2 linked regions of the Colwellia sp. M166 genome follow. The protein of the gene in region 1 interacts with the protein of each later gene in a pairwise test. Links are inferred from orthologs where the notes say so. Each region holds a gene or a part of one and is shown on either strand. Other genes may lie near its edges.

Region 1 (2,890 bases):
AGCATTCAGTTCACCCAAGATGCTAACACCGCCCATATACAGGTCACCAATAGCATCTAAAATTTTATGCTTAACAAACTCATCATCGTAGCGTAAGTCATCTTTATTGAGCATGCGATATTCATCTAAAACAATCGCGTTTTCCAAGCTACCACCTAAGGCAAGGTTATGTGAACGTAAGAACTCAATATCTTTCATAAAACCAAAGGTGCGTGCGCGACTGATCTCTTTAACAAATGAACAACTTGAAAGATCCATACTCATGGTTTGACAAGTATTAGCAATCACCGGGTGTTCAAATTCAATCGCGAAATTAACCCGAAAACCTTCATAAGGCTTTAATTCAGCCCACTTGTCACCTTCTTCTACGCGTATAGTTTTAGTAATACGTAAAAAGCGTTTGGCAACATTTGATGTTTCAATGCCTACTGACTGAATTAAATACACAAACGGTAAAGCACTACCATCCATAATTGGAATTTCAGGTGAATCAACCTCAACAATGAGGTTATCAATACCTAAACCTGCGACAGCAGAAAGCAAATGTTCGACGGTGGAAATCTGAACACCTTGCTCATTCACTAAACACGTACATAAAGTTGTTTCACCCACAGCTTCCGGTGTCGCTGGAATATCGACAACGGGATCTAAATCAACTCGGCGAAAAATAATACCGGTGTTAGCAGGCGCAGGACGGAGAGTGATCTGCACCTTTTCACCTTTATGTAACCCTACACCTATGGCAGAGACACTTTCTTTTAACGTACGTTGTTTAATCATAAATAGCCTTCTTAAGCCTATATTTTGCGCTAATAAGTCGCCGCCGAAAATAAGCGGAGACGTAATATAACAAAAAAGCCTAATAAAATCAAAAAACCAACATTTTTAGTATTGCGTAATTAACTTTTCGAATATCGCTTAGTCTGCTTGTTTACGTAAAAATGCCGGAATATCTAAATAATCATCAAGTTCAGTAGCTGCTACTTTCTGCGCTTGAGCATTAGCTTCTGGCATAGTAACCGGATTCGCAGACAGCTCAGGTTGTGCGCTAGCAATATAGTCACCACCAACAACTTGTGGCTCAGCCACAGGCGTAGGATTGACTAAGGTAATATCTGGTTTACGCTCTGCACCAATACCCGTTGCCACAACCGTTACTCGTAATTCTTCCGTCATTTCAGGGTCAATAACCGCACCAACGACAACGGTAGCATTTTCAGATGCAAAAGCTTTAACCGCATTACCAACAGTTTCAAATTCATCAATGCTAATATCCATGCCGGCAGTGATATTAACCAAAATACCGCGCGCGCCAGCTAAATCAACGTCTTCAAGTAACGGACTTGAAATAGCAGCTTCTGCCGCTTCCTCTGCACGGTCTGGACCTGATGCAGTGCCAGAGCCCATCATTGCAGTACCCATTTCAGACATTACGGTTCTAACATCGGCGAAATCGACGTTTATGAGTCCAGGACGGGTAATAAGTTCCGCGATACCTTGCACAGCACCTAATAAAACATTATTCGCGGCTTTAAAGGCATCTAATAAACTGGTGCCAGGGCCAAGCACTTTCAATAATTTTTCGTTCGGAATAGTGATCAATGAATCAACATTTTTTGATAAAAACTCGATACCTTGATCGGCATAGTTCATGCGTTTTTTGCCTTCAAAAGGAAATGGCTTAGTCACGACCGCAACCGTTAAAATCCCCATTTCTTTGGCTATTTCGGCAACAACTGGCGCAGCACCAGTGCCCGTACCACCACCCATACCAGCTGCGATAAAGACCATATCAGCACCTTGCAGTGTTTCTTTAATAGTTTCTCGGTCTTCTTCCGCACTTCGGCGACCAATTTCAGGGTTCGCACCAGCACCCAGTCCTTTAGTGACATCGTGACCTAGCTGCAAAGTAACATTTGCCGCTGAGTTACGTAATGCTTGAGAATCGGTATTTGCGGTAATAAATTCTACACCTTCAATGGTTTGTGACACCATGTGTTCTACCGCGTTTCCGCCCCCGCCACCAACACCAATAACTTTGATGACTGCTTCTGCGTTGTGATCTTCCATTAATTCAAACATTTTATTATCTCCGATTTTTAATACGTTTTGTTCCACCAAAACTCTTTTATACTTTTAATTAGTAACTAAAATCGCTAATTAAAATTCGCCTTTAAACCAAGCAAGTACTCTCGAGCCGATACTACCGACTGACTCGCTTTTCTTTTTCTCATTACTTTGCTGCTGATTCGCTTGCATACCATAGTGTAACAAGCCGACAACCGTAGAATATGTTGGGTCGTTAACATACTCTTTCAATCCGCAGATATCTGAAGGCTGAGCAACTCGTGCTGGCATTTGAAATACTTCTTCGGCAAACTCAACTACACCTTCCATTTTTGCTGTACCTCCGGTTAAAACATAACCCGCAGCAATTTGATCTTCTAATCCACATTCTCGTAGTTCCTCTTGGATCAGTTCAAATAATTCTTGATACCTAGGCTCAACGACTTCCGCTAAAGTATGACGTGACATCGAGCGTGCAGGACGTCCGCCAACACTAGGCACTTCAATATTTTCTTCCATACTGACCATTTGGCGCAACGCACAGGCGTACTGCACCTTAATCTCTTCAGCATGACTTAACGGTGTACGAAAAATCTTTGCAATATCGCTAGTAACTTGATTACCTGCAACAGGTATTACCGCGGTATGGCGTAAAGCGCCACCGGTAAAAACCGCAATATCCATAGTGCCAGCGCCCATATCAACCACACAGATCCCAAGCTCTTTTTCATCATCAGTTAAGATTGCGTAGCTAGAAGCAAGCGCTGAGAAAATTAATTGATCAGCTTTTAGGTCACAACGTTCAACACATTTAACAATGTTT
Region 2 (5,732 bases), 570 kb from region 1 along the record:
TCGTTGGCCACATGTGTTATTGCAGTTTGAAGATTTTGCGCAACCTAATGCCACACCATTACTAAACCGTTACCGTGATGAAATATGTTGTTTTAACGATGATATTCAAGGCACAGCGTCAGTAACGGTTGGCACGTTATTAGCGGCTTGTCGCACCAAAAATGTACCATTGTCAGCACAACGAGTTGCCTTTGTTGGCGCAGGCTCTGCCGGTTGCGGTATTGCCGAACAAATTATTGCACAAATGGTTAGTGAAGGAATTTCTGAACAACAAGCTCGCAGCCAAATATTTATGATCGACCGTTTCGGTTTATTAACTGAAGGTATGACGGGTTTACGTGACTTTCAAGCGAAACTGGCACAAAAACAGTCTGCCACTGCAACATGGAATGCCGCCGGTGAATACGCTTCGTTGTTAGAAGTCATGCACGGCGCAAAACCAACGATTTTAATCGGTGTTTCTGGCGTGCCTGGCTTATTCACTGAGGAAGTCATCAAAGCGATGAAGTCGCATTGTGCTAGACCTATAATATTCCCACTGAGTAATCCAAGTCGTCAAGTCGAAGCAACGCCAGAACAGGTTATTAACTGGACTGAAGGTGAGGTTATTATTGCTACCGGCAGCCCGTTTGAAGCTGTTGAATATAAAGGCGAACTTTTTCCTATCGCCCAGTGCAACAATAGTTATGTTTTCCCTGGTATCGGCTTAGGGGTAGTTTCTGCCAATATAGCTCGTATCACTGATAAAATGTTAATGGCCGCAAGTGAAATGTTAGCACAAGCTTCACCTTTGGCGAATACCGCCAAGGGAGAGTTGCTACCACCATTAGTTGAAATTGCCGGCCTAAGTAAAAGAATAGCTTTTGCTGTTGCTAAAGTTGCTTATGAGCAAGGGCATGCGTTGCCACTTTCTGATGAACAATTAGCAGAGAAGATTGAGGCTAACTTTTGGACACCGCAATATCGTCAGTACCGCCGCATTAGTATTTAAGCCATGAGCCAATGGCTTTAACATAATAGTGTCGACTGCAAAACGCCCATCTTGATGGGCGTTTTATGTTTTACTGAAGCAACAATGGTCAAGCTGCTTTTAGGCTTTAATGCAATATCATCAGTGGCAGCGGCCCTAGTTAAGAAAATCCCTCAAATTATTACTGTGCTGATGAAAAGTGATAAGCCTAGGCATTTGCTTTTAATTCGTCTATAATCGCGCCAAAATTTATACCGTATTTAATTCTAATTTTATTGAGAGGGCTATCATGGCTATCGAACGTACTTTTTCTATCGTAAAACCTGACGCAGTTGCTAAAAACTTTATCGGTCAAATCTATAACCGTTTTGAAACTGCTGGTTTAAAAATCGTTGCTTCTAAAATGATTCACTTATCAAAAGAAAAAGCAGAAGGTTTTTACGCTGAGCACAGCGAACGTCCTTTCTTCGGCGCTTTAGTTGAATTCATGACTTCTGGCCCAGTAATGGTACAAGTTTTAGAAGGCGAAAACGCTGTTCTTAAAAACCGTGAAATCATGGGTGCTACTAACCCTGCTGAAGCACTTGCTGGTACTATCCGTGCCGATCTTGCTGACTCAATCGACGAAAATGCAGCTCACGGCTCTGACGCTTTAGAATCAGCAGCACGTGAAATTGCATACTTCTTCGCTGATGAAGAAATCTGTCCACGTACTCGTTAATTTTAAAGCTTATATCATAAGCTATCTGCACAACAGGTTGCTTAGTATTGTTTAAGAATTAATTTGAAGGATTTTACCGTTAATCGGTAAAATCCTTTTGTCTATTTTAAGGCTATAGAAAATTGAATGTTTTTGCAGAGCACAGACTACTGAGAACATTGACTTTTATTTAGTTTAAACTTTTTTAAGGTTTGAAATAGATCCACTAAATTGTTTGTTTTGCGCAAAAAGCGTACAATTTATTCTGTAATTTTGTAGTGTTGAGAAACTTTTTATCATGAGTGATGTAACCGAAGTAGTAACCCCTGTAAAGCATAAAATTAATTTACTGAACCTTGACCATCAAGGAATGAGGGAATATTTTGCTTCCATCGGCGAAAAGCCATTTCGTGCCGATCAAATTATGAAATGGATGTATCACTTTGGTTATGATGACTTTGACTTGATGACTAACCTGAATAAAAAGTTACGTGAGAAGTTACAACGTGATACTGAAATTAAAGCGCCTGAAATTTCTGAAAAACAAGTGTCAAACGATGGCACGATTAAATATGCTCTACGTTTAGAAGGTGGTCAGGAAGTTGAAACGGTGTGGATCCCTGAAAATGGTCGCGCAACCCTTTGTGTTTCATCGCAAGTGGGTTGTGCTTTAGAGTGTACTTTCTGTTCAACTGCGCAACAAGGTTTCAACCGTAACCTCTCAATGGCTGAAATTATTGGCCAAGTATGGCGAGTTGCTAATGATATTGGTGCCACTCGTATTGCCGGTACTCGTCCAATTACCAACATTGTTATGATGGGGATGGGTGAGCCGTTACTGAATATGAAAAACCTTATTCCTGCATTAGATACTATGTTAAATGATTTAGGTTATGGTCTGTCAAAGCGTCGTGTTACGGTTAGTACTTCTGGCGTAGTACCTGCGCTTGATATGCTAAAAGAAAAAATTGATTGTGCGTTAGCAATATCAATTCATGCGCCAAACAATAAGTTACGTGATGAATTAGTGCCAATAAATAAAAAATATCCGCTAGAAGAGTTTTTAGCCGCTGCGGGGCGTTATATTGAGGGTTCAAAAGCTAATAAACAGGCAACCATTGAATATGTCATGCTTGACCATGTTAACGATAGTACTGAACAAGCACATGAATTAGCTCATGCTTTGAAAGATTTACCGAGTAAAATCAATTTGATCCCATTTAATCCTTATCCGGGGTCACCTTACACTCGTTCAAGTAATTCACGTATCGACCGTTTCGATAAAGTACTGCAAAGCTACGGCCTGACAGTGATCACTCGCCGCACGCGTGGTGATGATATTGATGCCGCATGTGGACAGTTAGCGGGTGATGTTTTAGATAGAACTAAGCGAACAGGAAAAAAAGAGGTGAAAGCTGAATCAATTTCAGTAAAAATGGTTTAATTCCAACGTTAAATCATTACTGACTAAGTGACGACACTTTTATGATGGCAAAATTATCAACGATTTTTATCGTGTTGCTAAGTACGATGAGTTTAACCGCTTGTGTGACGCAAAATTATGGCCATGATAAAAGTACTCCGTTAATTGAAAATGAAGCAAGTAATAATGAAATAGCCATGACCCGAATTTCTCTCGGCTTAGGCTATTTAAAAATGGGCAATACTCAGCAGGCGAAACTCAATTTAGCGAAAGCTAAACGTTTTGCGCCTAATTTAGTGCAAGTGCACACAGCATTCGCTCATTATTATGAAACGGTTGGAGAAGCTGATTTAGCGATAGAGGCTTTTGAGCATGCTTTAAGCCTTAATAGTGATGATGCCGATACCTTGAATAATTATGGTGTATTTTTGTGTCGCCAAGAAAAATATGCTGCTGCCGAACAACAGATCTTAAAAGCTATAGCGATCCCTAGCTATATCTTAGTTGCACAAAGTTATGAAAATTTAGCACTATGTCAGCTCAAAGCTAAACAGTTTAATAAAGCGGAAATATATCTTGAAAAAGCCATTGCGCATAGTCCCAATAGCGCAAGTTCGTTATATCAAATGATGCGTCTACAATACGCGAAAAGTAACTATACGTCAGCACAAAGCTATTTATATCGCTATGAAAAATCAACGCGTCGTTTTAGTGCCGAGGCATTAGCCTTAGCCTTTAAAATATTTACCAAACAGGGCAACAAAGCTATTGCTGAAAATTATGGCAATATGCTGGTAAAAATGTTTCCTCATTCTTTTGAGGCAAAGCAATACATTTTAAATGAACTATATCGGCTTGATGCTGACAAACTAGCTGAACAATACCGAGATTCACTTGCTAATGGTAAAAAGACAACAAAGAAAAAGCGCGTTGTGGTATTGTCACCGAAAGTTGTCGCGATTTCAGAAAAATCAGACTTGAGTAGTCAAGGCCTCAAGCCAATGATGGTAAATTCAGTTATGCCAACAGTGAAACAAAAGCTTGAATCGCAAGAAAAAATAGCTAGAGAAAACAATAAACCAACTATGGTGTCATTACCTATTCATACTGTGGAACAAGGCGATAGTTTATTTACTGTTGCTAAACAACACAATATTGCGGTGAATAGGTTAAAACGCTGGAATAAGCTGCGTAGTCCTTATATTTTAAAAATCGGTGATGTACTTTATCTCGCAGACCCTAAATTAGCTGCGAAACACTAAGAGTAACGCTTGATGAAGCAAGAGCATATAATATTGAAAAATGAAGAAGAGCAATTATCAGAAATATCTGATGATATTGAAATTGTTGGCCCTGGTCGTATGCTTAAAGAAGCACGAAAAATTAAGGGCTTAAGCCAGCAGCAAGTGGCAGACAAATTAAACTTTAGAATATCACTCGTTGAAAACATTGAAGTTGAGCAATTTGATCTTAGCTTACCTTCGGCCTTCAACCGTGGCTATTTAAAAAGTTACGCTAAGCTAGTTAATATTTCCCAAGAAGATATCTTGAATAGTTATGACCAACTGGGGGGTTCACAGCGTCAATGTGCTGAAATGCAAAGCTTTTCTAAAGGTACTGAAAAACAAGCTGAGCACAATATGCTAATGTGGATTTCTTATCTTATTTTAGCCATTCTAGTGACGGCAACGGTAGTTTGGTGGTTGCAATCACCTTCAGAACAGCCAGAGCCGATATTAACTGAAACGGCTGAATTAGCAGTGGCAGATAATAATAACACTGAGCCCAGCAACTTATCTGATAGTGCCAGTGCAATTGAGCTAAATAATGAAGTTAGTACTGAGCAGCAAGAAACTTTAGCGAATGCACTCGACAATACTATAGACACTGTGACAGCGCCAGCAAGCACTCTACCAACAACAGTAGATGATAGTGTTAAGGTCACAATTGAACCGCTTAACGCTGAACAATCCCCAGTAGTTGAAGCGTCAACTACGCTTCAAGTAGTCTCTGATAATGAAATAATGGCTAATGATGATGAATTAACCGTACCTTTAGCGGATGTGGTGTTTACTTTTTCTGGTGATTGTTGGGTTAATATTTATGATGCTACAGGTGAAAGAATTGCTTGGGGCGTTAAAAAATCAGGTTATATTATGCGTATTTCTGGTCAAGCGCCATTTTCTGTTACCTTAGGTAAGCCTGAATTGGTGCAAATAGATTACAATGACGTTTCGGTTGATATGACGACTTTTAACGCCGGAAATATTGCCAAGTTTTCATTACCACTAGCGCCTTAATACGGTAACATCCCGTTTAATTAACGTAACAATATTGAATTTTTATTATGTTTAAAGAATCTCCTATTATTCGTCGAAAATCCCGTCAGATCATGGTGGGTAATGTACCTGTTGGCGGCGATGCCCCTATTACTGTCCAGTCAATGACTAATACCTTGACCACAGATGTTGCGGCAACTGTCGGACAAATTAAAGCTCTTGAAGCTGTTGGTGCTGATATTGTTCGAGTCAGTGTACCGACAATGGACGCTGCTGAAGCTTTTCGTGAAATAAAGCGCCAAACCAATATTCCGTTAGTTGCTGATATTCATTTTGACTACCGTATTGCTTTAAAGGTAG

Evidence for each region. The genes of interacting proteins can lie anywhere in the genome.
Region 2: the proteins of ftsZ (region 1) and FGD67_RS16175 interact in binary tests that used the Escherichia coli proteins (3 or more experiments, as listed by UniProt). The link is inferred for Colwellia sp. M166 from one-to-one orthologs.

What each region holds. Positions count from the first base shown.
Region 1 is NZ_CP040755.1:3,007,607-3,010,496, reverse strand. It holds ftsZ (cell division protein FtsZ), read right to left. Parts: upstream 2,083-2,890; coding sequence 919-2,082; downstream 1-918. Other genes in the region: ftsA (cell division protein FtsA), read right to left, coding at 2,161-2,890; lpxC (UDP-3-O-acyl-N-acetylglucosamine deacetylase), read right to left, coding at 1-780. UniProt on the Escherichia coli protein: Essential cell division protein that forms a contractile ring structure (Z ring) at the future cell division site. The regulation of the ring assembly controls the timing and the location of cell division.
Region 2 is NZ_CP040755.1:3,573,308-3,579,039, forward strand. Bases 1,058-4,041 are described here. They hold FGD67_RS16175 (bifunctional tRNA (adenosine(37)-C2)-methyltransferase TrmG/ribosomal RNA large subunit methyltransferase RlmN), read left to right. Parts: upstream 1,058-1,968; coding sequence 1,969-3,114; downstream 3,115-4,041. Other genes in these bases: ndk (nucleoside-diphosphate kinase), read left to right, coding at 1,260-1,691; pilW (type IV pilus biogenesis/stability protein PilW), read left to right, coding at 3,156-4,041. Outside these bases: FGD67_RS16165 (NAD-dependent malic enzyme), read left to right, coding at 1-991; more of pilW, read left to right, coding at 4,042-4,355; FGD67_RS16185 (RodZ domain-containing protein), read left to right, coding at 4,368-5,393; ispG (flavodoxin-dependent (E)-4-hydroxy-3-methylbut-2-enyl-diphosphate synthase), read left to right, coding at 5,441-5,732.